Regions from separate parts of the Thalassospira sp. CH_XMU1458 genome, predicted to be linked through region 3. Evidence: riboswitches for the same ligand, from Rfam matches in the RefSeq annotation. Region 3 holds a riboswitch; each other region holds the start of a gene.
What was found. A riboswitch is a leader RNA that binds a small molecule or an ion and turns the genes downstream of it on or off. The one in region 3 is predicted to bind cobalamin.
Positions count from the first base shown of each region.

Region 1: linked by a shared signal. The riboswitch ahead of cobU (bifunctional adenosylcobinamide kinase/adenosylcobinamide-phosphate guanylyltransferase) and the one ahead of WBY09_RS16380 (ABC transporter substrate-binding protein) in region 3 are both predicted to bind cobalamin.
Region 2: linked by a shared signal. The riboswitch ahead of WBY09_RS03580 (methylmalonyl-CoA mutase family protein) and the one ahead of WBY09_RS16380 (ABC transporter substrate-binding protein) in region 3 are both predicted to bind cobalamin.
Region 4: linked by a shared signal. The riboswitch ahead of WBY09_RS10270 (DUF4198 domain-containing protein) and the one ahead of WBY09_RS16380 (ABC transporter substrate-binding protein) in region 3 are both predicted to bind cobalamin.

Region 1 covers NZ_JAYMDW010000001.1:236,160-243,397, forward strand. The annotation lists gene cobW (cobalamin biosynthesis protein CobW) at 1-771, opposite strand, end outside; gene cobU (bifunctional adenosylcobinamide kinase/adenosylcobinamide-phosphate guanylyltransferase) at 806-1,345, opposite strand; cobalamin riboswitch at 1,404-1,594, opposite strand; gene WBY09_RS01070 (hypothetical protein) at 2,147-2,785, shown strand; gene WBY09_RS01075 (histidine phosphatase family protein) at 2,806-3,417, opposite strand; gene cobS (adenosylcobinamide-GDP ribazoletransferase) at 3,448-4,260, opposite strand; gene cobT (nicotinate-nucleotide--dimethylbenzimidazole phosphoribosyltransferase) at 4,457-5,491, shown strand; gene WBY09_RS01090 (hypothetical protein) at 5,540-6,769, opposite strand; gene WBY09_RS01095 (UDP-glucuronic acid decarboxylase family protein) at 7,003-7,238, shown strand, end outside.
Region 2 covers NZ_JAYMDW010000001.1:784,125-791,362, forward strand. The annotation lists gene meaB (methylmalonyl Co-A mutase-associated GTPase MeaB) at 1-767, opposite strand, end outside; gene scpA (methylmalonyl-CoA mutase) at 837-2,990, opposite strand; gene WBY09_RS03580 (methylmalonyl-CoA mutase family protein) at 2,993-5,041, opposite strand; cobalamin riboswitch at 5,178-5,356, opposite strand; gene WBY09_RS03585 (response regulator) at 5,643-6,065, shown strand; gene phhA (phenylalanine 4-monooxygenase) at 6,124-7,023, opposite strand; gene WBY09_RS03595 (Lrp/AsnC family transcriptional regulator) at 7,164-7,238, shown strand, end outside.
Region 3 covers NZ_JAYMDW010000003.1:512,009-519,246, reverse strand. The annotation lists gene xseA (exodeoxyribonuclease VII large subunit) at 1-693, opposite strand, end outside; gene purD (phosphoribosylamine--glycine ligase) at 809-2,092, shown strand; gene WBY09_RS16390 (ABC transporter ATP-binding protein) at 2,132-2,932, opposite strand; gene WBY09_RS16385 (FecCD family ABC transporter permease) at 2,929-4,005, opposite strand; gene WBY09_RS16380 (ABC transporter substrate-binding protein) at 4,046-5,071, opposite strand; cobalamin riboswitch at 5,298-5,500, opposite strand; gene WBY09_RS16375 (glucan biosynthesis protein) at 5,673-7,238, shown strand, end outside.
Region 4 covers NZ_JAYMDW010000002.1:621,517-628,754, reverse strand. The annotation lists gene WBY09_RS10295 (MFS transporter) at 1-1,262, opposite strand, end outside; gene WBY09_RS10290 (energy-coupling factor ABC transporter ATP-binding protein) at 1,299-2,006, opposite strand; gene cbiQ (cobalt ECF transporter T component CbiQ) at 1,990-2,787, opposite strand; gene WBY09_RS10280 (cobalt ABC transporter permease) at 2,784-3,380, opposite strand; gene cbiM (cobalt transporter CbiM) at 3,373-4,050, opposite strand; gene WBY09_RS10270 (DUF4198 domain-containing protein) at 4,067-4,864, opposite strand; cobalamin riboswitch at 5,035-5,231, opposite strand; gene WBY09_RS10265 (DUF924 family protein) at 5,382-5,924, shown strand; gene WBY09_RS10260 (glycosyl transferase family protein) at 5,984-7,048, opposite strand; gene yaaA (peroxide stress protein YaaA) at 7,073-7,238, opposite strand, start outside.

The DNA of each region.
Region 1 (7,238 bases), on a different contig from region 3:
AAAACTGTCGAAATCATCATGATCATGTTCGTGGCCATCGTCATGATGGCTTGGGCGACTATCAAGGTCATCCTCGGCGGCAGCCCCCAGACCAAGCAGGATGGCGTTTTCAACCCGTGAATGTTCGGTCGCGATAATCTTGACTGACGGCTTTTTCAGCTCTGCACGGATATCGGCTTCGACCTTGCTGCGTTCGGCATCGGTCAGAAGGTCCGTCTTGTTGAGAACCACCATATCGGCACAGTGAAGCTGTTCTTCGAACAGTTCTTCAAGCGGGCTTTCATGATCAAGATTTTCGTCTGCTTCGCGTTGCGCCTGTACCGCGTGATGATCATGGGCAAACAGACCATCACGCAGGGCCGCGCCATCAAGAACCGCCACAACGCCATCAACGGTCACACGCGACCGGACTTCGGGCCAGTTAAACGCCTTTACCAACGGTTTTGGCAGGGCAAGACCAGATGTTTCGATCACGATATGATCAGGCGGCGTTTCACGGTCAATCAGGCCCTGGATGGTAGGCAGGAAGTCATCAGCCACGGTACAGCAGATGCAACCATTGGCCAGTTCAACAACGTCATCTTCTTCGCAGCCTTCAATGCCACAGCCATTGATGATGCCTCGATCCACACCCAGATCGCCAAATTCATTGATGATCAGCGCGATGCGTTTGCCATTGGCATTTTCCAGCATATTGCGGATCATGGTTGTCTTGCCAGCGCCCAGAAAACCGGTAATGACGGTTGCCGGGATTTTGCCCAATTGTGCCATTTCTGAAATCCTTAAAATTCAATAATTTATGTTGTTATTTGACCGACATCGGAATGCCGGCCACCACAAGGGTGACCTTGTCTGCAATCTCTGCAATGCGTTGATGCAGGCGTCCGGCATGATCGCGAAAGGCCCGCGCCATCGCATTTTCCGGCACGATGCCAAAACCAACCTCGTTTGAGACAAAAAGCACCGGCACGACAAGGGTTGGCACCAGATCACAAAGAGCTGCGATCTCGGCATCAATGTCGCGGTCTTCAAGCATCAGATTGGTCAGCCACAAGGTCAGACAATCAACAAGAACAGGCTTGCCGCCTGTGACATTACAGGTCTGCAGCGCCGAACAAAGTTCGACCGGTTCCTCGAGTGTCTGCCAAAGATCGCCGCGTGATTTTTTGTGAAGATCTATGCGGTTGGCCATTTCGTCATCCCAGGCACGCCCGGTTGCGATATATGTGCCACCGCCCGCCTGATTAATGATGTTTTCGGCAAACCGGCTTTTGCCGGATCGCGCCCCGCCAAGGATCAGATGCGTCCCGCCAGAGGGGCCGTCAGGGGGTAAAGTCTGGGTCATCCCGTTTCTTCCTCGCCATGGCCTCCCACCGAGGCCCGATTGCGTCGTCACCTTCCTTCGAATAGTGACACCTTCGGCAGGTTTCCTGGCTGCGGGCATGAAAGCGATCCGCCTTCCCGGTTTCCCGGTGGCTGGTCTGGCGCGTTGGCACCGACCCGGATCTCCCAACCCGATACAGTTGCGGGGGCAGCATCGGCCTTGCACCGATTTCCCATCACCGAACGATGCGCCGAACCTAGCAGGTTTGCCAAAAATGCCAAAGGTCATTCTCGGCACTTAACCCTTCGTTACCACCCCACCCTAATCGGAAGGTCAGTATTTGTAAGAATTGTCTGCTTGAGAGGTCATACCATTTCAGCCAACATCAAGCCGTTGCGCTGGAACTAGGGTCAGGACCTATTAATTTGATTTGAATGGCAGACGTTATATTTGCGAAATCCAAGGAAAAGCCCGCCGGGCGGGTTGGTATCCCGCACAAGGGATTTGACGCTGGAGTTTGCAAATATAACGTCTGTCCTTCGGATTAATCGGATTTGCACGGACTACTTTGTCGTAAAACCTTGAAAGATAAATATCTTCCTGCAGTTTTACTCCGCGTATCCGCGCAAATCTGTTTAACCATTCAAACCAAATTAATAGGTCCTGACCCTAAAGACGGAACAATCCGCAATCTGGCGAAAACCCGGGAAGTAGACTCATCACCCGGATGGCTGCAGGAAATACTGCAACCGAAACTCTTGGGGTAATCTGGATTTTTCAAGACCAATGGCAATACGTTCTCACCTATCCAAAATCCGACAGATGAACGCGCCAACCTGGACCACATCGTCTCGCAAGGACATGTGGCTGGGATTGCTGGACCGTCTGAACAGTCCTGATCGGTCATTTCAGGATTTTCTTGAACAGCGCGCAGCCGATGGCGAGATCACTCTGGCACGCCGCGATGTGCGTGACATCTTTGCCGAGGATGCCTCAAAGGGTGTAATCGCAACCATCATCTGGTCCCATGAACGTGGCATTCGCGTCAATGCGCTTTCGTTGCTTGTGCGCGATATGCCAACCCTAGTGACCCTGATGTCGATCTCGGATTTCGGACAGGACGAGTTGAACGAGCTGCTTTCCCAGCCGGGCATTTCCGTTCCGACTGCCAGCAAGATGTTGTCTGCCTGCGGCAAGACTTATTGCGGAATGCCGGCTGCCATCATTGATGACACCATCATCCAGGTGATTGAAAACGCATCCTTTGCCAGTGATTTCCCGAATGTCGCCAAATTGCGAAGCAAATCACGCAGCCGCCCGGTGCCCTATTATCAGGCCTATCTGCGCGATGTTTTCGACATCTGCGAAAAACATGATCTGAATCCGGATATGGTTGACCGCTATCTGGCAGAACACGCGCTTGATGACATGGCATCCGATATCGAGCTGGCCTCTGCCTGACGGAACATGCCTTAAGCTCCTTAAAAGCGCTGATTGACAGCGGTCACGCGCCAGCCCGGTTCGTCGACACCGTCGATATATTCAAGCGTGGTCAGACCCAACGTGTCGATATGAAATGCCAATGCGGTTTCAAGGGATAAACCCAGTGCATTGGCAAGCATGGCACGCACTGTGCCGCCATGAACGACAGCGACAATGTCGCGCCCGGCCCAATCCGCACTCAATCGGCCAAAGACGGGTCCGACACGGGCAACCACATCGGCAAAGCTTTCACCCTTTGGGGGGTGTTGGCGGGCAAAGTCGGTCCAGAACCGTGTTGTTTCCCCCTTGGGCAAATCATTCCAGTTCTGCAATTCCCAATCACCAAAATGCTGTTCGGCAAAGCCGCTTTCAGCCTGCGGCGCTATGTCTTTATCCATGAACGCCTGCAGACTGCGCGCCGTATCATGCGTACGTGACAGATGGCTGGTTACCCAGACGGCATCACCCGGCAGTTGCCCGGCAAGGGCAGCCAGTGCCTTTTCATCGGAAAGGTCGGCAGGCATGTCACTTTGGCCATAGACCAGCCGTTTCGGATTTTGGACGGGCGCGTGACGCACCAGCCACCAGCGGGTTATTTTCAAACTGCTCACGGCATTCCTTCTTGTTGCTGTGCTGGTTGATCAAAGGGCGGCAATAAAGGCGATACCAACAAACAGTTCGGTCACGATCTGGGTTGCCCCCAGGACATCCCCTGTCTGGCCACCGATCTGCCATTTCGCGACCGCCGCAACAATACCCACCGCCAAAAGTCCACCCATTAGAATGGCCATCGTCGCAAACAGACCCGATAAAACAAGCGACAGGATCAAAGCAAGGCCAACACCCAAACCGACCATCATCAAATTTGGCGTTCCGGCCCCCTTGCCCAAACCATCGGCGCGCGCCGGAGGCAGGATATGCATCACGACTGGCATTGCCGCCCGTGATGTTATTGCCATCACCAGAAACAGGATCGCTGCCTGCCCGGCATCGCCCGCCGCAGAAAGTAAAATCAGACGCAGGCCAAAACACAGGATCAGGGCAACAACGCCATATGTACCGATCTGGCTGTCGCGCATGATTTCAAGCTTGCGCGCATGCTCAAACCCGCCGCCAAACCCGTCGGCACAATCTGCGATGCCATCTTCATGCATTGATCCGGTCAACAAAACCATGCCTGCCAAGGCAACAATCGCAAAAATCAGGATATTGGCTGTCAGGGAATAGACCAGCATCGCCGGTAGCATGGCAAAACCAGCCAGCAACAAACCGACCAACGGCCAAGACCAGACCGATCTTGCAATCACCTCAGCGCGGAAATCCTCGATACCCTTGACCGGAACACGGCTAAGTAACGCCAGGGCGCGCCAGAAATCGGAAATAGGCGAAACCTCGACGGGGGCATCTGTCGCTGTGTCTGGGCCGGGTTTGTCAGATGAATCCGAGCTTTGCATATTTGTTTCGTTTTGGTTATGATCTTTGGATAGCATAAATTTCCGATTTTCAAACTGGCAATCTGTTGCGCACAGGCCTAGTTTGGCCCGACTTCCTGAACCGCCTTACAAAATTGGTTTCCGAGCCTAATCCTTACCACCCCGGAAGCCAAGCGGAACACTAGTTAGGCACCTTTGTCGCCAGCCGGAGACCAAAATGTTCAACCCGAAACATCCGCCCCAAAATCTTGAGGAAATTCGTGCGCTTCTCGCCGAACTTCCCGAAGTCGATCAGGAAGCGCAGGCCGCCGTGGCCCAGCGCGAACCAACATTGACCAAGCCTGCCGGATCGCTTGGACGACTTGAGGATTTCAGCCTTTGGCTGGCAGGATGGCAAGCAACATCACGCCCACGCATGTCGCGGCCGCGCGTTACAGTTTTTGCCGGCAGTCACGGTGTCGTTGCGCAGGGCGTTTCGGCCTTCCCGGCCAGCGTGAACCAGCAGATGGTGGAAAACTTCATCAATGGCGGGGCTGCGATCAACCAGATTTGCAAGTCTGTCGATGCCGAACTCCGCGTCATGGAGGTCGCCCTTGAAATCCCGACCAACGACTTTTCCCATGAACCTGCGATGGACGATGAAGGCTGTGCCGAGGCGATGGCCTTTGGCATGAGTGCGATTGAAAAGGGACTGGATCTTTTTGTTCCCGGTGAAATGGGCATTGGCAACACCACATCGGCGGCGGCAATTTCCCATGCACTTTATGGCGGGAATGCTGCGGACTGGACCGGCCGGGGAACAGGGATCGATGACACTACCCTTGACCGCAAGACGCGCGTCGTAGGTGATGCCATCATCCTGCATAAAAACCAGATGCATGATGGATTGGATGTTCTGCGCTGTGTTGGCGGACGCGAAATTGCTGCTATGGCCGGTGCCATCATTGCAGCGCGCTTTGCACGGGTTCCGATATTGCTTGATGGTTATGTATCCTGTGCGGCGGCCGCTGTTCTGGCTGCGATGCGTGCCGATGCACTCGATCATTGTCTGGTCGGGCATGTATCGGCAGAACCGGGACATGCGCGGCTGATTGAGAAACTGGGCAAGGAAGCACTGATCAATTTCGGCATGCGCCTTGGAGAAGGATCGGGTGCGGCACTTGCCATCCCGCTTTTACGCGCAGCCGCAGAATGCCACACTGGCATGGCGACCTTTGAAAAAGCCGGAATTGATGGCAAGGAAGAGGCCTGATTCCCAGCCTTACAAGTGAGCCCACCCAATAGCGTCAGCAATCTGGCGCTATTTTTTCGTCCGTTCGTTCATCAGGTGCTCGACATGGCGGCCCTGGAACATGGTGATATTGATTGAATGACCAAACTTGATGGCGCGTTCGTCATCACAACGGCACAAAATAACGCGGGTATCGCCGGACTCTGCCACAGCGGCGCGCATGGCTTCACGATGCTCTTCATCCATGTTTTCCATTTCCGGATCCCAGAGCATCTTGATCATATCAACGCCAAGCTTGTTACGGTTGATATAGGGAAGCGACAGATAGCTGATGCCATCGATACAGATGCGATAACCGCGATCACGACAGAAGTCGCGCGCGAAGAAGAATGCCCCAAGGTCTGCAAAGATATCGATCTTCTGAAGCTCAAGAACGATTGTCCCGCGCTGCCCAGCCTTGACGTTACTATCAAACGTCAGGAAGTCCGGTGACAACAATGTCGAGACGTTCAAATTGATGCTGACAGAGCCGGTCACCGATGCGTCATTTGATCGGGTCAGAAGCGACAACATGCGCCGATCCAGAATTTCGGTCAGATGCTGAAACAGCCAACGGTTCGAGAGAACATTGACATCTGGCAGCAGCGTATCCTGCAAATCCTTGATCGAGATGAACAATTCATGGAAAACCGGCGTCGGGTTCGCATCACCCACCACGGCACAAATGGCCTGTCGACGCATCAGGTTGGACAGATCCGCACGCCGCAGCGACTCATCAATGCGCCCCAATATCTTCGGGGTCAGCGGCGCGCGATCATCGCTGAGTTCGGGATGGTCATTGTGGCGCTCGGCTGCCTTGCTGACGATTTTGGGTCGATTGGCGTTGGCGCGGACCAACAACTGTGTCAGATGCAGGAATTCTTTGTATTGCTGCCCGACATCGAAATAGTCGGTAAAGGTCGCGGGCGCGCCGCTTTCATCCTTGCCATCACTGATCAGCGGATCGTCGTTGAACAGGAACTTCAGCCGGAAAATGACAGCATTCACCTCGTCCATCTCTGCGGCATCAAAGATGAAAATCAGATCCTGGTTGGACAGGGTGAAAATACGCCCGGTGACTTCCGGTACGATCTCTTCAAACGCCGTAATCGCCGTACGGATGTGATGGTCACGGCGGTTAAATGGCAGCAATTTGGAAAAATGCACATGAATCGCACCAACGCCGTCCTTGCGCCGCTCAAGGCGCCGCACATAGTCAACGAGGAAGGCTTCGGGCGATGGAAGTGAACTATCAGACATAAATGCAATGACCAGAGAATTGTTTCGACGGAATCACAGCCGCTAATCTGCCCGAACCACGATAACGCCGGTGCATTAACAGGTTATGTATTTAGCATTCATGCATGTTGAAACCAAACCCGAATATCGGGGAATTTCAGACATGTCTAAGAAAAGATAAGTCATAGCTTTCCACCATCCAAGCTGCTAGTTTCAGCCCGTTTTGATATCAGAGTAACAAGGTCAGAGACGATATGTGGCGACGCAAGCGCGTTTTGGTAACCGGTGGCGCAGGTTTTCTTGGTTCTCATTTGTGCGAACGCCTGCTTGAAGAAGGCAATGACGTTCTGTGCGTCGACAATTTTTTCACCGGCACCAAGGACAACATTGTCCATCTTCTCGATAAACCGCATTTCGAGCTGATGCGCCACGATGTTACCTTCCCGCTCTATCTCGAAGTCGACGAGATTTACAACCTTGCGTGCCCGGC
Region 2 (7,238 bases), on a different contig from region 3:
GATTGCGGCCGCCAATATTTGCTGGTGGGCTGCATGATTCGCAAAGCTGAGGAATACTCACGTTTTGCTTCACGCGCCTTTGCCGGGTCGGCATCGGCCTTGTTGACCGCAATCAGATCGGCAATTTCAAGCACACCCTTCTTGATGCCCTGAAGCTCATCCCCCGCACCGGGTAACATCAGGACAAGGAAGAAGTCGGTCATCTGCGCGACCATGGTTTCGCTTTGTCCGGCGCCAACGGTTTCGACCAGAACCACATCAAAACCGGCCGCCTCGCACAGAAGGATGGTTTCGCGCGTCATGCGATTGACCCCGCCCAGATACCCACTGCTGGGTGATGGGCGGATATAGGCATTGGGATCAATCGAAAGTTCGTTCATCCGGGTCTTGTCGCCCAAAATGGACCCGCCGGATCGTGCGCTGGTCGGATCAACCGCAAGCACGGCTACCTTTTTACCAGCCCTGGTCAGGTTTTTGCCAAACGCCTCGATAAAGGTCGATTTGCCAACACCGGGAACCCCGGTAATGCCGATGCGCTGCGATCCGCCCGTGTTGGGCATGAGTTCGGCCAGAACGGCTTGTGCCTGTTCGAAATGTTTGGGATTGCGGCTTTCAACCAGCGTAATCGCACGCGACAAAATGGTGCGATCACCGGCCAGAACACCCTTAACGATTTCATCGGTTGAAAGCACGCGTCTGCGCACGGCCTTGCGCGGGCTGACCGTGCCGCCCGAGCCTGCAGGTATGGTGCGCAGCGTTTCTTTCACCAGGCGTTCCTTGAATATGGCGCGTCTCACGCCAGCAAAGCGTTACGTCGGGTTGGAAGGAAGCGGCGATCAGGCCGCTTCCTCGCCAGACTGATTAAGCTTTTCTAGCAGGTCGCCAGCCGCTTCGGCAATGACCGTTCCGGGCGGGAAGATCGCCTCGGCCCCGGCTTCGAACAGTTTGTCGAAGTCCTGCGGCGGGATCACGCCGCCGGCAACAATCATGATGTCTTCACGGCCAAGCTTATCAAGTTCGGCCCGCAGCTGCGGCACAAGGGTCAGATGACCGGCGGCAAGCGAGCTTGCCCCCACGATATGAACATCGTTTTCCACTGCCTGTTTGGCGGCTTCTTCCGGGGTCTGGAACAGCGGGCCGATATCGACATCAAAGCCAAGATCGGCAAAGGCCGTTGCGATCACCTTCTGCCCACGATCATGACCATCCTGCCCCATCTTGGCGATCAGGATCCGCGGACGGCGGCCTTCATTGGCCTCAAACTGCGTGATCAGGCGATCAACCTTGGCCAGCGCTTCGTTATCAGCGCCGACCTCTGTTTTATAAACGCCGGAGATGGAGCGAATAACCGCCTGATGACGGCCATAGACCTTTTCAAGCGCATCGGAAATCTCGCCAACCGTACATTTGGCACGGGCCGCCTCGACAGCCAGTTCAAGCAGGTTACCATTGCCAGCATCGGCGGCATTGGTCAGCGCGGTCAGGGCACTTTCAACTGCTGCGTTGTCACGCTCCGCACGCAGACGTTCAAGCTTGGCGATCTGTTGACGACGGACTTCGGCGTTATCGACCTGAAGCACATCAACCGGGCGATCATCAGTCACACGGTATTTGTTCACACCGACCAAGGTTTGACGGCCGCTATCAATGCGGGCTTGCGTGCGGGCCGCAGCTTCTTCAATACGCATTTTAGGAATGCCGGCTTCAATCGCCTTGGCCATGCCGCCCTGTTCTTCGACCTCGGCGATATGGGCCCATGCCTTTTCCGCCAAATCTCGGGTCAGGCGTTCGACATAGTATGAACCACCCCACGGATCGATAACATTGGTGGTGCCGCTTTCCTGTTGCAGGAACAGCTGGGTGTTACGCGCAATCCGGGCCGAGAAATCGGTCGGCAGGGCCAATGCTTCGTCCAGTGCATTGGTATGCAGCGACTGGGTGTGGCCTTGGGTGGATGCCATGGCCTCAACACAGGTACGGATGACGTTGTTAAACACATCCTGTGCGGTCAATGACCAGCCCGACGTCTGGCTGTGGGTGCGCAGCGACAGCGATTTCGGGTTTTGCGGATCAAACTGTTTGATAAGCTTGGCCCAGATCATGCGGGCCGCGCGCATCTTGGCGATTTCCATGAAGAAGTTCATGCCAATCGCCCAGAAGAACGACAGACGCGGCGCGAATTTATCAATCGGAAGGCCTGCTGCCTGACCGGCACGGGCATATTCGATGCCATCGGCCAGGGTATAGGCGAGCTCAAGATCAGCCGTCGCACCGGCTTCCTGCATGTGATAGCCGGAAATCGAGATCGAGTTGAATTTCGGCATGTTTTGCGAGGTAAAGGCAAAGATGTCCGAAATGATCCGCATCGATGGTTTCGGCGGATAGATATAGGTGTTGCGCACCATGAACTCTTTCAGAATGTCATTCTGAATGGTGCCCGAAAGCTGTTCGTGCGCAACGCCCTGTTCTTCGGCTGCTGCGATATAAAGCGCCATCACCGGCAGAACCGCACCATTCATGGTCATGGAAACCGACATCTCATCAAGCGGGATGCCATCAAAAAGGGTGCGCATGTCATAGATGCTGTCAATCGCCACACCGGCCATGCCAACATCACCTGCGACGCGCGGATGATCGCTGTCATAGCCGCGATGGGTCGCCAGATCGAAGGCAATCGAAAGCCCCTTTTGCCCGGCGGCAAGGTTACGGCGATAAAACGCGTTCGATTCCTCGGCTGTCGAGAAACCGGCATATTGGCGGATTGTCCAGGGACGTTGCACATACATGGTCGGGTAGGGGCCGCGCAAAAACGGCGGCATGCCCGGCATGGTGTTCAGGTGATCAATGCCATCCAGATCCTTGGGCCCGTAGGATGATTTGACATCAATGCCTTCTGGCGTGGTCCAGGGCGTGCTTTCAAACGGGTCCTTGGCACCTGCGGACGCGCCATCAAACAGCGGAAGGTCGGAGAAATCAGGAATGCGGGTCATGGTTATTTCTCCCCCTGTTTGCCAAGAAGATGATCAAGTGCGGTACCGCAAATGGCAAGGACATCGGCCCCGACAAAAACAAACTCGTTAATGCCGGCTGCTTCGTAATCGGACCTGGCATCGCCCGGCTGGCCAGCAAGATAAACCATGCTTGCCCCCTTGGCTTTCAGCGCCTTGGCAACATCCGCTGCCATGTCGGCATATTGCGCGTCTGATCCGCAAATGATGGCGATTTTCGCCCCGCTGTTGCCAAAGGCGGTTGCAACATCATCGGCATTGGCAAAGCCGTTATTGGTGATCGCCTCGATCCCGCCTGCTTCAAAGAAGTTGCGCGCAAAGGTCGCGCGTGCCGTGTGCTGGGCAACCTTGCCAAGATTGGCCTGGAAGACCTGCGGGAAGGATCCGGTCTTTGCCTTATGCGCATCAGACCGTTTGCGAAGCGCTTCGTAACGTTCGGCAAGTCGATGGGCGGGCAGGGCGCCGATACATGTCGCGGCACTGGTGCCATAAAGATCGGTAAACATGTGCCCGATGGTGGCACCTGCGCGCGCGGCCTCAATCATGGCGCTCAGGCTTTTGCCGACCGTGCCATCAAATTTGGTCTGGCGGGCCTTGGCATCTGCAACGATTGCCTCAAGGTCCGGCTTTTCGCAGGTTACTTTGGCTTCTGTGATGTTGGGAAATTCCGACACACCGGTCAGCGGATTACGACGGGTCGACAGGCGGTTTTCACGCGCATTCCAAACGGTCTCGATCTCGGTCTTGAGACTGCCATTGGCAAGGGCACTTAGAATACCACCCGAAGATTCAAGCGACTGGAATTTCGTCCAGGCGGCCTTCGCCAGCTCCTTGGTCAGGTTTTCAATAAACCACGAACCACCAGCCGGATCGATGACCCGGTGCACGTTGCTTTCTTCCTGTAAAATCAGTTGGGTGTTGCGTGCAATACGGCGTGCAAAGCCATCTGGCAGGCCAATCAGATGATCATAAGGCAGGCAGGTCACACTGTCCGCACCACCCAGACCGGCGGCAAAGCTGGTGACCGTTGTGCGCAGCATATTGACCCACGGATCAACCTTGGTCAGGGCCATTTCGGCTGAAACCGCGTTGACCGTAATCGTCGCATCCTCGGCACCCGATGCCGAAAGGACGCGGCTCCACATCATGCGAAGGGCACGCAGCTTGGCGATCCCGGCAAAGAAGTCGGTGCCGATGGCAACGTTAAACACCATCGCACCCGCGGCCTGATCAACCGCCATCCCGGCATCGGTCAGGGCGCGCAAATAGGTCACCCCGCTTGCCAGCAGGCAGGCCAGTTCCTGACCATCGGTGGCCCCGGCATTGTAATAAGGTGCGCCATTCACTGAAATTGCGGTTGCCAGCGGGAACAGATCAATCAGCTCGACCGCAACGCTTGCCGCATGATCAACCGCATCCTGTGCGCCACAGGGCAGGGTGCCAGTGGACGCAAGGGTTCCGATCGGATCAATGTTAAAGGCCGGTGCGGCTTCGTCGGCACCATCGGTATTTGCGATATGGGCGGCCAGAAGTGCTGCGGCCGGAACACCTGCCGCCCCGGCATCAAGTCCGACGGTGGCAAGGTTGGTGTAAACATCCTCAAGCGCGGCATCGAGATCGGCCAGACAATGAATGGCAATACCGTCAACACCGACCTCGGCAGAACTGATTTCGCGCCCGGCACGGGCGGCGGCATCAAGTTTTAGCGTGATTGAGGTCGCCCCATTTTCAAGGTCCTCGAGGATCGCGGTATTGGTCGCCTTGGGATCGGGATGGGTATGAAGTTGACGGATGTCCCAACCGGTTACGGTTTCGCGCGGCTCGACCGTGGCATTAAGAACTTCGTGGATCAGCCGGGTCGCGTCATCCTGATCGTCATTTGTATAGATCGGCTGAACGGAAAAACCATCAAGCGTATTGGTGACAAGCTTCTTTTCGAACGGGGCCCCTTTAAGGGCCTCTTCGGCAAGCTTGCGCCAACTTGCGTAATCAGCAGATGGAAATTCGGATGCGAGCTTTAGCGGGTCGGACATGGTTTCTCCCGGCTTGGTGTGTCCCGTCCTTGATGCGACTCCATATGGGGTCTTCATATGGCGTCGGGCACGGAACGTTGCCAAATTCTATTCTACTACGGATTCCCAGTACCCGGTACACCCCGCCCGGCCCATTTCATGCCAAGAAAACACCATCGGTATTCTGACTCGCGAGAAAGCCTGCAAAAAGGCCGTCACGCTTACAGTTGCGGGGGCAGTTCCGGGCTTGGCCAAAGTGCGCTAAAGCACGGCCGCACCGGATTCCCGATCCTATTTTCCGGTCACATTCGCGACATGGCGGTTTATAGCACCTGTCCTTAATTCCGTAAATAGGCATGGAAATACCTATTTAGACGGATATCGACCCCGACAAATCAGGTTTCCGTAACGTTATGTCGGCGGAAACATTGGGGTTTTGCACGTCTGTTCGTGGTTTGCGCGCCGCATGGTTCCGATCCTTGCGGCCTTATACTTTCGCGGCACGGGTGCAAGATCAGGGTGAAGCCGGAACATTGCGTGGCAAAAATTTGGCGGGTTTAACCAATTTGACATTTTCGTCTGTCAGTTTGGACTTGTCCCAAAACTCGGAGTATCGCCATCCATGAACGCGCTCAGCGCCATGCCGTCGCAATTCTGTCCTGATGGACTGGTTGCGTTCGCCGACGACAGTCCCAGCGCCAAAGCAGCCCTTGAAACAGTGTTGCGTCGGGCAGGATATGACGTGGCCGGTTTTGATTGTGCCGATGATCTGATTGATCAGCTGGACGGGCTTTATCCCCGTGCCATCATCCTTGATATCGAAATGCCGGGTATGAGCGGCTTTGAAGCGTTCTGCGAAATTCGCCGCCGCTATCCCAACAGCCAAAACGTGCCGGTTTTCTTCTTCTCGGCCCATTATGATGCCGACACCCGCGCACAAGCCGATGCGCTTGGGGCGGCCGATTTCATCAGCAAGGACGCCAGCCCGAAAGTGGTGCTTGAGCAACTCAATCGGGTGCTGGGTCATTCCATCAGTGCCTGCTAGCGGTGCTGCCAGACCAGCCCTGCCTTGATCAATCCTGAACGGATCGCCACGCCCTGCCTTACGCAGGGCGTTGTTGTCTGTGGGTCCTGTGGGTCTCCTCGCCCAGGGAAATGATGCTGTCTGCAGCACCATGCACATGATAAAGCCGGTCTGTCGGCAAGGTGGTTGCCGGATCAATCGCAGGCTTCTTGGCGAGCCGATCATAGATCGGGGCGAGCGGCACATTCATCGCGTCAAACAACTGATCGTAACTTTCCAGAACGAAATAGGTTTTCTGGAAATCATCAATCGCATAATCCGTGCCCATGACGCGTTCAAGCTCGAACGCTACCCGGTTTGGTGTGGGATCGGTCACCGAATAGATGGTTTCGGTTTGCGATGACAACATGCCAGCCCCATAGGCGCGCAATCCATGCGGGGTCATGATCAGGCCAAACTCCACCATGTACCAATACATCCGCGCCAGCTGTTTCAGGCCGCCCATCGCAATGGCCTCTGGGCCCTTGGCGCCATAGGCTGCCAGATAGTCGGCAAAGGTCGGGTCATAGAGCATCGGCACATGACCAAAAAAGTCATGGAAGATGTCGGGTTCGACCAGATAATCCATTTCCTCGGGCTTGCGCAGCCACACCGTGACCGGGAACCGCCGATTGGCAAGATGGTCAAAAAACACATCATCAGGCACCAGCCCCGGAACAGCCACAAGATGCCAGCCGGTCGCCGCATGGAGCTTCTCGCTAACCCGGCCGAAATGCGGAATCTGATCCGCCGCATCAAGTTTCATCAGATTGCGAATGTAATCCTCGGCGGCATAACCGGCCAAAATGCGCGACTGGCGGTCATAAAGTTTGCGCCAAAGTTCGTGCTCGGCCTCGGTATATGTGCTCCAGTCCTGATCGATGGTGTAGTCGTCATTGATGTGGCTGTAATCACCACGCAGATCGTTTCCCTGATTCATGGCCGTCCTCTTTCGGGTTCTATTGCCGATTTACAAGGATCATTTTACATCAACTCTAATGTCATTTTCTGGCCAATAGGGCATCGAAATCGGCTATGATGTGCATATTGTGACCTTGTGTGTTTGATTTGGGGTTTAAAATGACCGACGTGACGCTAAGTGCGACCGATATCCGCATCCTGCAGGCCCTGCAAAAGGACGCCGCCATCAGCAAT
Region 3 (7,238 bases):
TTCAAGCGATCCACCACCGCGCGCCACAATCAGCACATCCGGGCGCGGGATCTGGCCATAGGGCAAAAGATCGTTAAAACCGCGCACGGCTTCGGCCACCTGATCAGCCGCCCCCTGCCCCTGCACGAGTACTGGCCACAACAAAACCCGGCGCGGGAAACGATCACGCAGGCGATGCATGATATCGCGGATCACGGCACCCGTGGGTGATGTGACAATGCCAATGACATCGGGCAGGAACGGGATCGGCTTTTTGCGTTCGGGATCAAAAAGCCCTTCGGCGGCGAGTTTCTTTTTGCGTTCTTCCAGAAGCTTTAAAAGGGCGCCTTCGCCCGCGACCTCCATCGTCTCGATCACGATCTGGTATTTTGATCGGCCCGGGAATGTCGTCAGACGCCCCGTAACGATGACTTCCATGCCGTCTTCGGGGACAAGGCCAAGCTTGGCCGCCTGCCCGCGCCAGCACACGCCATCAATCACCGCCTTGTCGTCTTTCAGCGCAAGGTACATATGCCCGCTGCTGGCGCGCTTGAACCCGGAAATTTCGCCGCGCACCCGCACGAACGAAAACGCATCCTCCACGGTCCGCTTCAGCGCGTTTGACAGGTCGGAAACCGAAAATTCGGGCGCATTCCCCGATTTTACAGGCGTTTCGGGAACCGGGGCGTAAGGGTCGAACAAATCTTGCGTCATCAAGGGTACTTTATGCTAAAAGCCCGCCTAATAATTTTGCGGGGTGGCAATTGGGTCTAGCCTAGTTCATCGCGCATGGACCATCAAGCAATCGGACAAGTCGAAGGATAAAGTCATGAAGGTTCTGGTCGTTGGCGGCGGCGGACGTGAACACGCATTGTGCTGGGCAATTGCGCGCAGCCCGCGCGTTTCCAAACTGTGGTGTGCACCGGGCAATGCCGGTATCGCGGATTCGGCCGAATGCGTTGCGATTTCCGATGGCGACATTGATGGTCTGGTAAAATTTGCCAAGGACAACGCGGTTGATCTGGTCGTTGTCGGCCCCGAAGCCCCGCTGGTGGCGGGCCTTGTTGATGCGCTGGATGCCCAAGGCATCAAATCATTCGGCTGTTCCAAGGCAGCCGCCCAGCTTGAAGGTTCCAAGGGCTTCATGAAGGACATGGTGGCAAAGTTCGGTGTCCCGACCGCCGCCTATGGCCGTTTTACCGATCCCAAGGACGCCAAGGCGTTTGTCGAAAAACAGGGCGCACCGATTGTGGTTAAGACCGATGGTCTGGCCGCGGGCAAGGGTGTGACCATTTGTATGACAAATGAAGAAGCCTTTGCCGCGATTGAAGAATGCATGGTCGGCGGCAAGTTTGGCGATGCCGGTGCGGAAATCGTGATCGAGGAATTCCTCAAAGGTGAGGAAGCCTCATTTTTTGCCGTGTGTGATGGCGAAAACGTCATTCCGCTGGTTGCAGCCCAGGATCACAAGGCGGTTGGCGAAGGCGACACCGGCCCGAACACGGGCGGCATGGGGGCTTATTCCCCGGCCCCGGTCTTTACCGATGCGGTCGAAGCCAAGGTCATGGATCAGATCATCATCCCGACCGTCAAGGGCATGGCCAACGAAGGCCACCCGTTCAAGGGTGTTTTGTTTGCTGGCTTGATGATTGATGATGCGGGCAATCCGAAACTGATCGAATACAACATTCGGTTTGGTGATCCGGAATGTCAGGTCCTGATGACACGTTTGAAATCAGACGTGCTTGATATCCTGGACGGGGCAGCCACCGGCACGCTCGATAACGTCAAACCGGAATGGCACGATGAAACCGCGATGGTCGTTGTTATGGCGGCGAAGGGGTATCCGGGATCCTACGAAAAAGGGACCGAGATCAAAAACGTTCCGGCGGCGGACGCCATGGACAAGGTCAAGGTCCTGCATGCCGGCACCAAGATGGATGGTGACAAACTGGTTGCGACCGGTGGCCGCGTCCTTGGTGTGACCGCGCGCGGTGCGACGGTGACCGAAACCCAGAAACGTGCCTATGAGGCGGTTGATGCAATTGATTGGGATGGTGGTTTTTGCCGCCGCGATATCGGCTGGCGCGCGGTTGCCCGCGAACAGGGCTAAGCCGCAAGCAGACCAAGCTACCGAAATCAAAAGACCGGGTTACGCAACCCGGTCTTTTTTAATGGCCGAAGATTTCTGGTTTCCGACGTGATAACGGATATGGCAGCGGCCCTGATCATCAATCTCGATATCGGCGGCAACCCCGAAAACATCACGCAGGTTTTGCGATGTCAAAATCTGTTCGGGCGTGCCAAGCGCAATCAGCTTGCCGCCATCCATCATCGCAATCCGGTCACAAAACATCGCCGCATGGTTCAGGTCATGGAGTGCTGCCACCACGGTGACAGGCAGCGCACGCACCAGTTCCAGCAGGCCCAGTTGATGATGGATATCAAGATGGTTGGTCGGTTCATCAAGCAACAGGAAGTCAGGCTGCTGCGCCAAGGCACGGGCGATGTGAACGCGCTGCTTTTCACCCCCCGAAAGCGTATGCCACATCCGGTCCGCAAACGGCCCCATTTCAACACTGGCAAGGGCTTCGCACACGATGGCGTCGTCGTGCCCTGACCATGGTGTCAGCAAACTGAGATAAGGCGTTCTGCCAAGGGCGACGGCATCGCGCACGGTAATGCGGTCGATGGTATCGGCCTGTTGTTCGACAAAGCCGATATGACGGGCAAGGTTGCGCCGACCGATTTTCTTCATCGGTTGGTCCCCCAGCAATGCCTGCCCGGTCGACGGCGCACGAATGCCGCCCAGAACCGACATCATGCTGGTTTTGCCTGATCCGTTTGGCCCAATCACACCCAGGAACTCGCCCCGTGTCACGTGAAGCGACACGTCGCTGATGATCTTTTTAAATCCGGCATTCCAGCCGACATTGCGTAATTCAAGGCTCATCGCAACACCCGCCCATGACACAGGATGATCGCAAAGGCCGGTGCACCGATCAGCGCCGTGATAACCCCGATGGGCAGGACCTGACCATCAAGGATGATGCGCGATACAATATCGGCCGCCACAAGAAACACCGCCCCGATCAGGGCCGATGCCGGCAACAGAAATCCGTGCCGTGTTCCAACAAAGAACCGCGCGGCATGGGGAATGACCAACCCGACAAAGCCGATGGACCCGACGATACTGACCATCACTGCGGTCATCGAGGCAGCAATGGCAATCAACACCACATAAACCCGGCGCACCGGCACACCAAGGGATGCTGCCGACTCCACACCAAAGGTAAAGGCATCAAGCGCACGGGAATACCAAAGGCAAACCAGCAAGCCGATAACGGCAACCGGCAGCGCAAGATAGACATCAGGCCATCGCACGCCACTTAGATTACCAAGCAGCCAGAACATTACCCCGCGTGCCTCGTCCGCCGTGGCGGCCTTGGTCACGATGAAGGACGTTAACGCGTTAAACAGTTGTGATCCGGCTACCCCGGCAAGAATGATCGCACCGGCCCCGCGCCCGGCCGGAATGGCCAAAAGGGCAACAAACCCGAATGCCACCAGCGCGCCGACAAAGGCGCCAAGTGACAGGGAAACCATGCCCGCGCCAAACCCCAGAATGGCAACGCTGACTGCACCGGTCGATGCCCCGGCCGAAATCCCCAGCAAATAAGGATCAGCAAGGCTATTGCGCAAAAGTGCCTGCAACACTGCGCCGGACAGCGCAAGGGACGCCCCGCAGGCCGCCGCCACCATGGCGCGCGATATCCGGTAATTCCAGATGATCCCGGCATCAATCGGATCAACGTCATAGCCCGCCTGCCAAAGATGATTGGCAATGGTCTGAAAGACGGTGCCAAGGGGAATGTGCGTTTCCCCCTTGGCCGCGGCCATCGCGATGACACCAACAAGCAAAACCAGGGCGCCAAGACTGACACCGGCCCGCACAAGATATGCCCGCCCCGCCAGCGATTGCCGAGGTGGCTGAACCGGCTGCTGCACTGGCGTTGTTTCAAACATTGAATTCTCCGGGCATATCAGGCGCCTTTGGCAGTGCAGGTCAGTTCGAAGCACTCAGTCTTTCGACCGCTTCGGCAAGTGTTTCAATACCATTGATCAGGCGGATGGTCGGATCCATCGACTGGGCGTCCATCACCACGATATTGCCATTGCGCACTGCCTTCATCTGACTTGCGACCGGATCGGTTTTCAGGAAATCCATCTTGACCTGCCAGTCATCGGCCGGAAAACGCCGACGACCCATCTTGCCAATCACGATGATATCAGGATTGGCGCGCGCAATGGTTTCCCAGCCAACGGTCGGCCATTCTTCATTGCTGTCGATGATGTTGCGAACACCAAGTTTACCGGCGATATAGCCCGCCGCGCCGTTCTTGCCCGCCACATAGGGATCACTGTTGATTTCAGGACTGGAAAACCAGAAGACGGCGGATACGTTGTCATGGCCGCTTGCCGTCACACGCGCCAATGAGTTCGCCTGACGTTCCTTCAGGCTGGCAATCAGCGCGTCGCCGCGATCTTCGACATCAAAGATTTGCGCAAGATCGGAAATCTCGCGATAAATCAGATCCATGGTGAAGCCTTCGTGGCGCACCCCGTCACCGCCACCGGCATTGTCCTTGCCCACACAATCAGCAGGTGCGGTGTAGACCGGAATCGACAGCTCGTTGAACTGTTCGGTGGTGCCGACGGTGCCCTTGGGCCCGACATGCCACTGATACTGGGTGGCAACCAGTTGCGGCTTTTGCGCGACAACGGTCTCGAACCCCGGATCATTGTCGGCCAGACGCGGCACAGATGCGTTGACGTCCTTGAATTCATCCATCACCGGACCGAACCAGACACCCGTACCCTTGACCTTGTCGGCCAGGCCCAGCGAATAGAGAATTTCAGTCGTGCTTTGGCCCAACGACACCACGCGATCCGGGGCCGCATCAAATTGCAACATAGTCCCGCAGTTCTCGATACTGAGCGGATATTCGGTTGCGGACGCAAATGAAACAGATGAAATAAGACCAGCGGCAAACACCCCGACCGCCAGTACACGTTTATCGTGATTGATCACTTTTAGTTCCCTCTTGCTGATGCGCTGATCCGGGACCGTTTTGGATGATCCAGTTTCAACGCACCGTCAAATGTTATGTTATAACATAACATCATTTTTACTGCTGTCAATGGACTGGCAAAAGTGTCAGGAGATGACGGAAGATGTCGGCCTTAAAGCTTAGAAAACCTGGGCTAAACTGTTGGGCCAAGACACGTACCGACATTCTCCGGGGCACCCCGCCCGGTCCGTCGTCTTCGTGTCGGCAGGTCTCCTGGCTTACGGGTCAACGCATTTTCCCTGGCCTTCCCGGGTTGATCCCAGTGGCATTGGTCAGAAAAATGCTCGCCGCCTACAGTTGCGGGGGCAGCTTCGGTTAATGAACCCATATTCGGCCCATCTCGAATTCCCTTTATCCGATATTCGGATACCGACACGTCACGGTTAGATTAAACCAAAAACACGGTCAAGGAAATTGGCAGACCACCAGCGGCATTAACGCCAAGGCTCCATGCATAAAAAGCAATTGATACGACCTTGAATTTGCCATGTTTCATCCCGATTACCTCCACACTGCCGGGTATGCTTTCCCGACACCTCAAACCACAGGAATGTGATGAACATGACGACTTCTGTTGAACGCAGACGCTTTTTGAAATCCATCGCGGCAGCCGGTCTTATCCTGCCGGGAATGTCGATCTATCAGCATGCTTTGGCAGATGTCGACGGCCTTGATCTGGGTTCGGCACAGCCGTTTGATTTTGCCGATCTGATTGCACGCGCCAAATCCATGGCCGCATCGGCCTATGAGCCACCCGTTGCGCCAAACCCGGAAATTGTCGGCAAGATCGATTACGACACCCATGGCAAGCTGCATTACAAACGCGACCATTCGCCGTTTTCCGATGGATCAGGCACCTATCCGCTGACCTTCTTCCATCTGGGTATGTATTTCGCCAAACCGGTGCATATGTATCTTCTGGAAAACGGGCAGGCGCGCGAAGTGATCTATAAGCCCGATTACTTTGACATGCCCGAAGACAGCATTGCCCGCCAGTTGCCCGCCAATAGCGGCTTTGCCGGTTTCCGCCTGCATGAAAATCAGGCGCGCGATGACTGGAAAACCCAGGACTGGGCGGCGTTTCTTGGCGCATCCTATTTCCGCGCCATTGGGGATGAAGGCCAGTATGGCCTGTCGGCACGCGGCATTGCGGTCAATACCGCGACCTCGGTTCCCGAAGAATTCCCCGATTTCCGTCAGTTCTTTATCGAACCGGCCAAAAATCCCGAAGACCCGGTGACGGTTTATGCCCTGCTGGATGGCCCCAGCATCACGGGGGCGTATAAATTCCTGCTTTATCGCGGCGAAGGGGTGACGATGGATGTCGAAAAGCATCTGTTTTTGCGCAAGGACATCGAACGGCTTGGTATCGCACCGCTGACCAGCATGTTCTGGTATTCCGAACAGAACAAATCGTTCCGCTTTGACTGGCGCCCGGAAGTGCATGACAGCGACGGGCTGGAGCTTTGGACCGGTGGCGGCGAACGCATCTGGCGACAGCTGAACAACCCGGAAACCATCCGTGCATCGGCATTTGGTGACAACAACCCGCGTGGCTTTGGTCTGATGCAGCGCGATCGCGATGTGAAAAACTATCTGGATGGTGTGCGCTATCACCGCCGTCCCAGCCTGTGGGTCGAACCGCAGGGCGAGTGGAATGACGGCGCGGTTCAGTTGATCGAAATCCCGACCGACGATGAAATCCACGATAACATTGCCGCCTTCTGGGCGCCGAATGGCCCGGCGAAGGCGGGCAATTCTTATCAGTTCAAATACCGCCTGTATTGGCAGGCCCATAACCCGTTCCCGGTCAAGGAACTCGCAACCGCAACCGCAACCCGCATGGGACGTGGCGGGGAGCCCGGCACCAACCGACCCAAGGACGAGATCAAGTTTTCGGTCGAGTTCGAGGGTGAGGTTCTGGGAACGCTTGCCTACGGCGAATTCCCCGAAGTGGTTGTGACATCCTCGCGCGGGGAGATTGTGCGCACCAAGATCGAACCGATCATGGATACCCGCATCTGGCGCGCGGCCTTTGACCTTAAGGCGGCGGGCACAGACCCGGTTGACCTGCGCATGTATCTGAAACGCGGTGATGAACCGCTCAGTGAAACCTGGATGTTCCAG
Region 4 (7,238 bases), on a different contig from region 3:
TGGTCGTGCGGATGTTCGTGCCAGAACCCCGGATGACTGTGTTTGATTTCAAGTCTGTCTTCTTTCGGCCAGAGCATGACAGCAACAATCACAGAACCGATTGCCATGCCGCCTGATGCCAGAAAAGCAGCCGACAGATCCGCCAAACTTCCAAGCCAGCCAACGATGCCATAAGCAAACAGCCACCCGCCATGCGATAACGCGAAGTTGGCAGCAAAGAACGCAGAACGATCCCCGTCCCCAGCGGAACGTTGCACAAGCCGTCCACCGGGGGTCTGGGCAAATGTTGTACCTGCCCCGGCAATCAGCCACAGAACTGCAAACGCGAAGACTGACGCCAAATCTGAAATCATCAAAGCACCGCCAAGCAACATCGCGACCGCGGCAGCGACAATACCCGCCAACATCAGATGGCGTTCACCGACGCGTTCGATCAGCCGCGGAATCAGGAACGCCGCACACATCGATCCGGTGCCGGCACAGGCCAGAAAACTTGTCGTCAGCAACTCTGTCCCGCCAAGAATGCCGCGGGTCAGAACGACGGTATTGACGATGATCATTGCCCCAACCGATGAGACGGCAAAGTAAACAGCCAGAAGCCCGCGTAAACGCGGCGTCTTGAGATAAGCCACAATGCCAAACACCGTATTGGCATAAATGCCGCCAGTCCGATCCGTTGGTGCGGCCTGCGGGATCTGAGCTGTCATGATCAGCAAAGCCGAGATCGCAAAGGTCAGGCTATTGGCCAAAAACAGACTGTCAAACGACCACACAACCAAAAGGGCCGCGGCCAAGGCCGGGCTGGCCAGATTTTCAAGGTCATAGGCCAGCCGCGCGTAAGAAAGCCCCTTGGTATATGCCTTTTCATCCGGGAGGATTTCCGGGATGATCGCCTGAAACACAGGGGTAAAGGCGGCTGAGGCCGCGTTTACAACAAACACCAGAACGAAAATCTGCCAGACCTGATCAACAAAGGGCAGACAAAGCACGATCGCCGCACGCAAAACATCCAAGCCGACCAGCCACATTCGGCGCGGCAACAGATGGGCCATGCCGCCAGCCACCGGCGCGATCACGAGATAGGCCACCATTTTCAAAACGAGGATGGAACCGAGCACCCGACCAGCGTCATCCTCGGCAAGATCATAAGCCAACAGCGATAGCGCCACCGTCGTCAGCCCGGTCCCGATCAGGGACGTAATCTGGGCGGAAAACAGATGGCGAAAGGCCGGTTTGGAAAACGGGGATAGGTTTGATGTCATCACCGCCCTTTCATGATCGTCCGAGGCACAGGGTCCTCAGGATGTGGCCTCGGCCTGGTTCGCGCGTTCGCTGGCCGTGCATTTCTTGTCTGGCAATTGAAGCACTTTTCCGGTGCGCAATTCAATAATCCGCGTTGCAAGTTTCCGTCTGAAATGCGGATCGTGCGAGACAAGGATCATGGCTTGTGGCAGCCCCAGCAGGATTTCTTCAAGCCGGCGCAGGTTTTCTTCATCAAGCGCGTTTGTAGGCTCATCAAGCAGCAAAACATCGGGCTTCATGGCAAGGACTGCGGCAACCGAAACCAGCCGTTTCTCACCACCAGAAAGCTCATGGGTAATACGTTCACGCAGGTGTTTGAGATGCAGTTGATCCAGGACCTCATCCACAATCGCAAGGGCTTCCTCGCGACTGGCACCCAAGTTTAGCGGACCAAAGGCGATGTCCTCAATCACGGTCGGGCAAAACAGCTGGTCATCGGGATCCTGCACGATAAAACCAACCCGGCAGCGCAAATCGTGAAATTCTGCATCGGTCACACGCGGGGTACCAAAGGCACGGATTTCGCCCGCATGCGGCTTAATCAGGCCGACAAGAATACGCAAAAGCGTGCTTTTACCAGCCCCATTCGGCCCTGCAAGGAACAGTCGTTCACCCGGATCAAGCGTTAGACTGACACGATCAAGCACATTCTGCCCTGCCCGATAACCATAGGAAATATCATTCAATTCAATAAGCGACGACATACATTCTATCCATCAGGACAAGGGCAATAATCAGGGCAAGAAAGAAAACGGCAAATGCACCGTCCCGACGCTTGAATTCCAGATCATCAATCATCGGGAAATGACCACTAAATCCGCGGCATTTCATGGCTTCAAGCACACGTTCGGCCCGTTCAAGCGACCGCACCACCAACATGCCAAACAAATAGCCAAAAGACCGGTAGGTATGGGCATTGTTGCGTGCCTTAAACCCGCGAAGTTTCATCGCCATGCGAAGACGATGATATTCGTCATGAAGCACCGAAATATAGCGCACCGTGAACATCATCAGATGCACCAGAACCGGCGGACATTTCAAACGATACAGTGTGTGGCCAAGTGTCACCGGCGTCATACCCGACAAAAGGCTCAGCATCATCAGGACAACCGCATTGGCCCGTATGCCGACAAGGATGGCATGCATCAGGCCTTCCTTGCTGGCCTCTGCCCCAAGGACCGAAAACATCGGTGTTCCGGGGGTCGTAAACGGCAACATTACCAGCATCACGATAATGAAGCCGTCCATCGCCGCCATGCGTTTCAGAGTTGCACGCAGCGGCAAGTCCGTCAGGCTCATGGTAATGGCGGCAAATATCAGGGCACCCAGTGCGAATTCGATCTGATGCAGGGCCACCACGACGATTGCAAAAACACAGGCCGCGACCCCCCTTACCCTGGGATCGAACGTCCCGACGAATGACGGTGAATGCCCGCCACGCGCCTGAACGCTCAGGGGTTGGTCATGTCCGAAAAGGTGGCTCATGCGTTGGGTGCTTTTGCTCTTAGCCGTCGCGCAGCGATGTAATAAATGATCCCGAAGGCACCGAATATATAGCCAATGCCGCCCAGAATCGATTGAAGATCATTCTTTTCCTTATAGGCGGTAAGTTCGCGTCTGAGCGGACGCAATTCATCACGCACGATGGTCGCGATGATTTCTTCCTGTTCGCGGGTAATTGCAGGCCCAGCGTTCGATCCTACGCCTGATGCAACCGGTGTCTTTGACGTTTCCGATTGCAAAGCCCCATCAACACCCGCCAGGTCCGCTATGGAAAAGGTTGCTTCGGCAACGTGGCCTGCCCCGAGATCGGCACGAAAACGCAGATCAACCTGCTGGCTTGGTGTGTAGATAAAGAAACCGTCACCATCGGTGGTAACTTCATCAATCTTGTTGCCATCAAGGTCAAAGATCTCAACAGGCGTGTTTTCAGCCATGACACCGTTGGAGAAACCGATTTCACCTTCGATGTTCGAACCACTTGGAAACAGGGATGCGATAACCTTGTGCGCCTGTGCAGGTGCTGCGCCGAACACAAGCATACCAAGCGCAAAGACCAGCATGAGTGATCTAGCCATTTGATGCCTCGCCCGCCTGCTTTGCACGCAAAGTTGCTGCCGGCTGCATCTCAAAGCCCGACGTCTGATCGGCGGCCTGCAGTAAGGCCGGTTTGACCTTGGCGATCAGATACACCGATGCCGCTGATACCAGTCCTTCGACCACCATGATCGGAATGTGGGCAAAGAAGACCAGCTTGGCCGCCGGAACAAATGCATCACCACTGAGTGCAAGCGAAATCGCGACAAACACCGTTGTCAGCGCGATGGAAAACGCACCGGCACATCCACCAAGCACGGCCGCCGTGACCGGGCTGCTGCGCGACACCATTCCCCGGAACAAAAGGCCCGCCAGCACAGCCGGAAAGGCGATATTGACCGTATTGACGCCAAGAACCGTCAAACCGCCAAAGCCAAAGAAAACGGCCTGAAGCAAGAGACCGACAAAAAGTGCCGGAAACGCGGTCCAGCCAAGCACCAGCCCGGCAAGACCGCTCATGATCAGATGCACACTGGATGGTCCCACCGGCACATGAATAAGCGAGGCAACAAAGAATGTTGCCGACAAAACCCCGGTTGCGGGAATTTTATCGATTGGCAGTTTCCGCAGTCCAAGGCTAAGCCCGGCAACTGCAAGAACACCCCCGCCAATCAAGACTTCCGGTGCCAGCGCACCATCAACAATATGCATCTGTTTTGTCCCTCGCCTATTTCACATCATAGGCGCGAACCCACAGGACTGCATCCTGTGAAAGTTCCTTGCCCTGAAATTCTTTGTCAGGGCCGCTGCCAAGTGCTGCAAATCCCCAAAAACCTGCTTTGGGGACACCAAAAGTGAAATACCCGTTTTGATCGGAAATGGCCACAACCGCACCACCGGGCATTGGCGATGCCGTTGGCCCTTTGGGTGTGTTGCTGGCCATATCAGGTTCTGCGGCCATGTATTCGATTTCGACTTCAACACCGGCCACAGGTTGGCCTTCGCTTAAGACACGGCCGGTAAAGGTCGAACCGGCAATGATGTTGGTTGGTCGATTAAGCGGCAGGATTTCGGTTTTAAGACCTTGCGGTTCCATCCAGTCGGTCGGAATTTCATTGCGGTTCACATAGGACTTCGTGATCTGCTGGATGAAGATATCTTCGCTTTCTTCGTAATACGGCGTCGGCACCACCACCATGACGTAATCACCGCTGCGGCGCAGAGTCAAAGTTGCGTCAAAGGCAGCTGCCGAGTTGGCAATTCCGGTGAAAGTAATCGGCGAAATCGTTGATTTCAGATCAATTTTCTCGCCGCGGTTAACCGCATAAAATTCAAGCGGCTCGGCCATATCCATGACATGGCCGTTTTCAAACGGGTGCCAGAAAATCAGCTTCACCGGCTGATCCCCGGCCTTGGTCACGTTCACGTCCGGCGTATAGGCCAATTGAAAATGCGCATGCGTCGGCATGGTCGCCGACAGCACACAGGCGCTTGCAATTGCAAGCCTGCCAAGGGTCTTCAACATATAATCGTCTCTTTCTCAAACGATGCACGCAGGCCAACGGCCCAACGCACAGGGTCAGGACAAAGAACGATAGGATGGCTGGAAGCAAGATTGCGGATCTTCAAAAGACCGTTTGTACCCCTGCAACCTGACGCTCACCCCGGCGTCCAACAGTTTCATACCGGGCAATCGGCACCCGGCAGTCAAAGGCAGGTCTCCTGGCTCACGGTTTGAAAAGCAATGCGCCTTCCCGGTTTGCACCAGTGGCATATGCAATGCTCTGACCGCTTACAGTTGCGGGGGCAGCCGTGGCTTTGTCATGCATGACGCACCACGTTCCCTTTTAAGTTGGTCCAATCGGATCAACACCAAAGACAATGTCATAATCCACGTCGGACGGATTGCTGTCAACTCCTTGCCCCAAGGTCCGTGACAATCTTTTTGCGGATGGCTTGACGCGCCTTAAACCGGGCGCGAAGATCACCCGCAACTTTGCCGACGGGCCGCAAAAGCCTGCAATGAGATGGGTGGAAACATTATGAAACCTGAAACGGTTCTTGTTTTCTGGTTCAAGGAACTCGAAGAAAAACAGTGGTTTATCAAGGATAAAGCCCTCGATCGCCATATCGCGGAACGCTTTGCCGATTTTCATGCCGCCGCCACGGCCGGAGAGCTTTTTAACTGGCGCAAAACCGCCCATGGACGACTTGCAGAAATCATCGTTCTTGATCAGTTTTCACGCAATATGTACCGCGATCAGCCACAGTCCTTTGCATCAGATCCAATGGCATTGGTGCTGGCACAGGAAGCTGTTTCCTTGAGGCTGGATCGCAAACTGGTCACACCGCAGGAACAGGCATTTCTGTATATGCCCTACATGCACTCGGAATCAGAAATCATTCATGAAGTGGCGGTTGACCTGTTTTCACAGCCCGGCCTTGAGCACAATTACGAGTTCGAGCTGAAACACAAGAAGATCATTGACCGGTTTGGCCGCTATCCACACCGCAATGAAATACTGGGTCGTCCATCGACGCCAGAGGAAGTGGCGTTTCTCAAAGAACCCGGATCATCGTTCTGAGCATTAAAAAAGGGACGGTTTCCCGTCCCTTTTATTCGATCTCACTTGATCACGGAACATCAGCCAACATCACGGTCGCGATTATCCCACCAGCCCTGCACAAGGCTTTCTGCCTCATCCATGTAATCCGCCTTGCCGGCAAGGAAGGCTGCCATGGCAGCACTGCCCTTGATCTTGGCTTCGGCAGGAATATCTTCTACCTCGCCACGCCAGACAGCCAGGAAGTGCTTTAGCGACACAGGGCTTTGGTCTTCGCCATCCTTTTCGGTTTTTGATAGCAATGCGGGCCAGCGAACATCATTCAGCTCACCATTATCAAGCATGCGCAGATCGACATGCTTATAGGGTGTTCTTTCGGCTTCGCCGCCACCGCCCTTGATCACACCGATGCGTGGAAGCTCCAAAAGCTTGCCGGTTTCACGATGGACATCAAGAAACGCCGGATGAAACACACCAAGGAAGGCTGCACGCGCATGCAACGGATTAAGCAAACGCAGTAACGTATTGACCGGACTACGCAATCCAAGAAGCGGACGCAATCCGATCAGCTCCTGCAGTTTGGGATGCATGTGACGCAGCGGCAGATATGCAAAGCCCTTCGATGCGATATCAGAACGCGCTTCTTCTGCAGACATGGCAATCGGAAGCTTAAGCGCCTTGATGGCAACTTCTGTGCTGATCCCGTTGACCAGATGCGAGTTATAGCCATGCATCAGCACCGGAACATTATTCTGTGACAGCAAAAGCGCCGACAGCACGAACCAAGGCAGACCACGGGTCCGACCGGCCGCATAGGATGGCCAATCCAGCGCAGGACGCATAAGCGCGTCATCTTTGCTGTCTTCATCCGGTTCAAGGCGCGCGGCCTTGCGCACAGCTTCGATCATGCCAGCCAGTTCTTCGGGCGTTTCAGCACGGTAGCGCAGCATCAAAAGGAATGCGCCAAGCTGGATCGGTTCGACCTCGTCGCGCAGGATCATCGAGAACGCATCAAATGCCTCCTCGCGGGTCAGACTGCGCGAACGGCCCGGCCCACGGAAAAACGTGCGCAGATAGCCAGAAAACGGATGCGCCTCTGGTAAGACATTCTCATCCTCGAGCTGTTCAAGATGCTCGTCGGTCATATGGTTTCACCGGAATAGTTGGTGTTACTGATCGTGAATACGCGTGAAGACCCACTCTGTCTCGGTCGAGAGGTCATCCTGATAGCGATAGCCATCAACATTAAACTTCTTGAGCTCTTGCGGGTCTTCGAGCCGATTGTCAATCATATAGCGTGCCATCATGCCACGCGCACGCTTTGCCGAGAAGCCG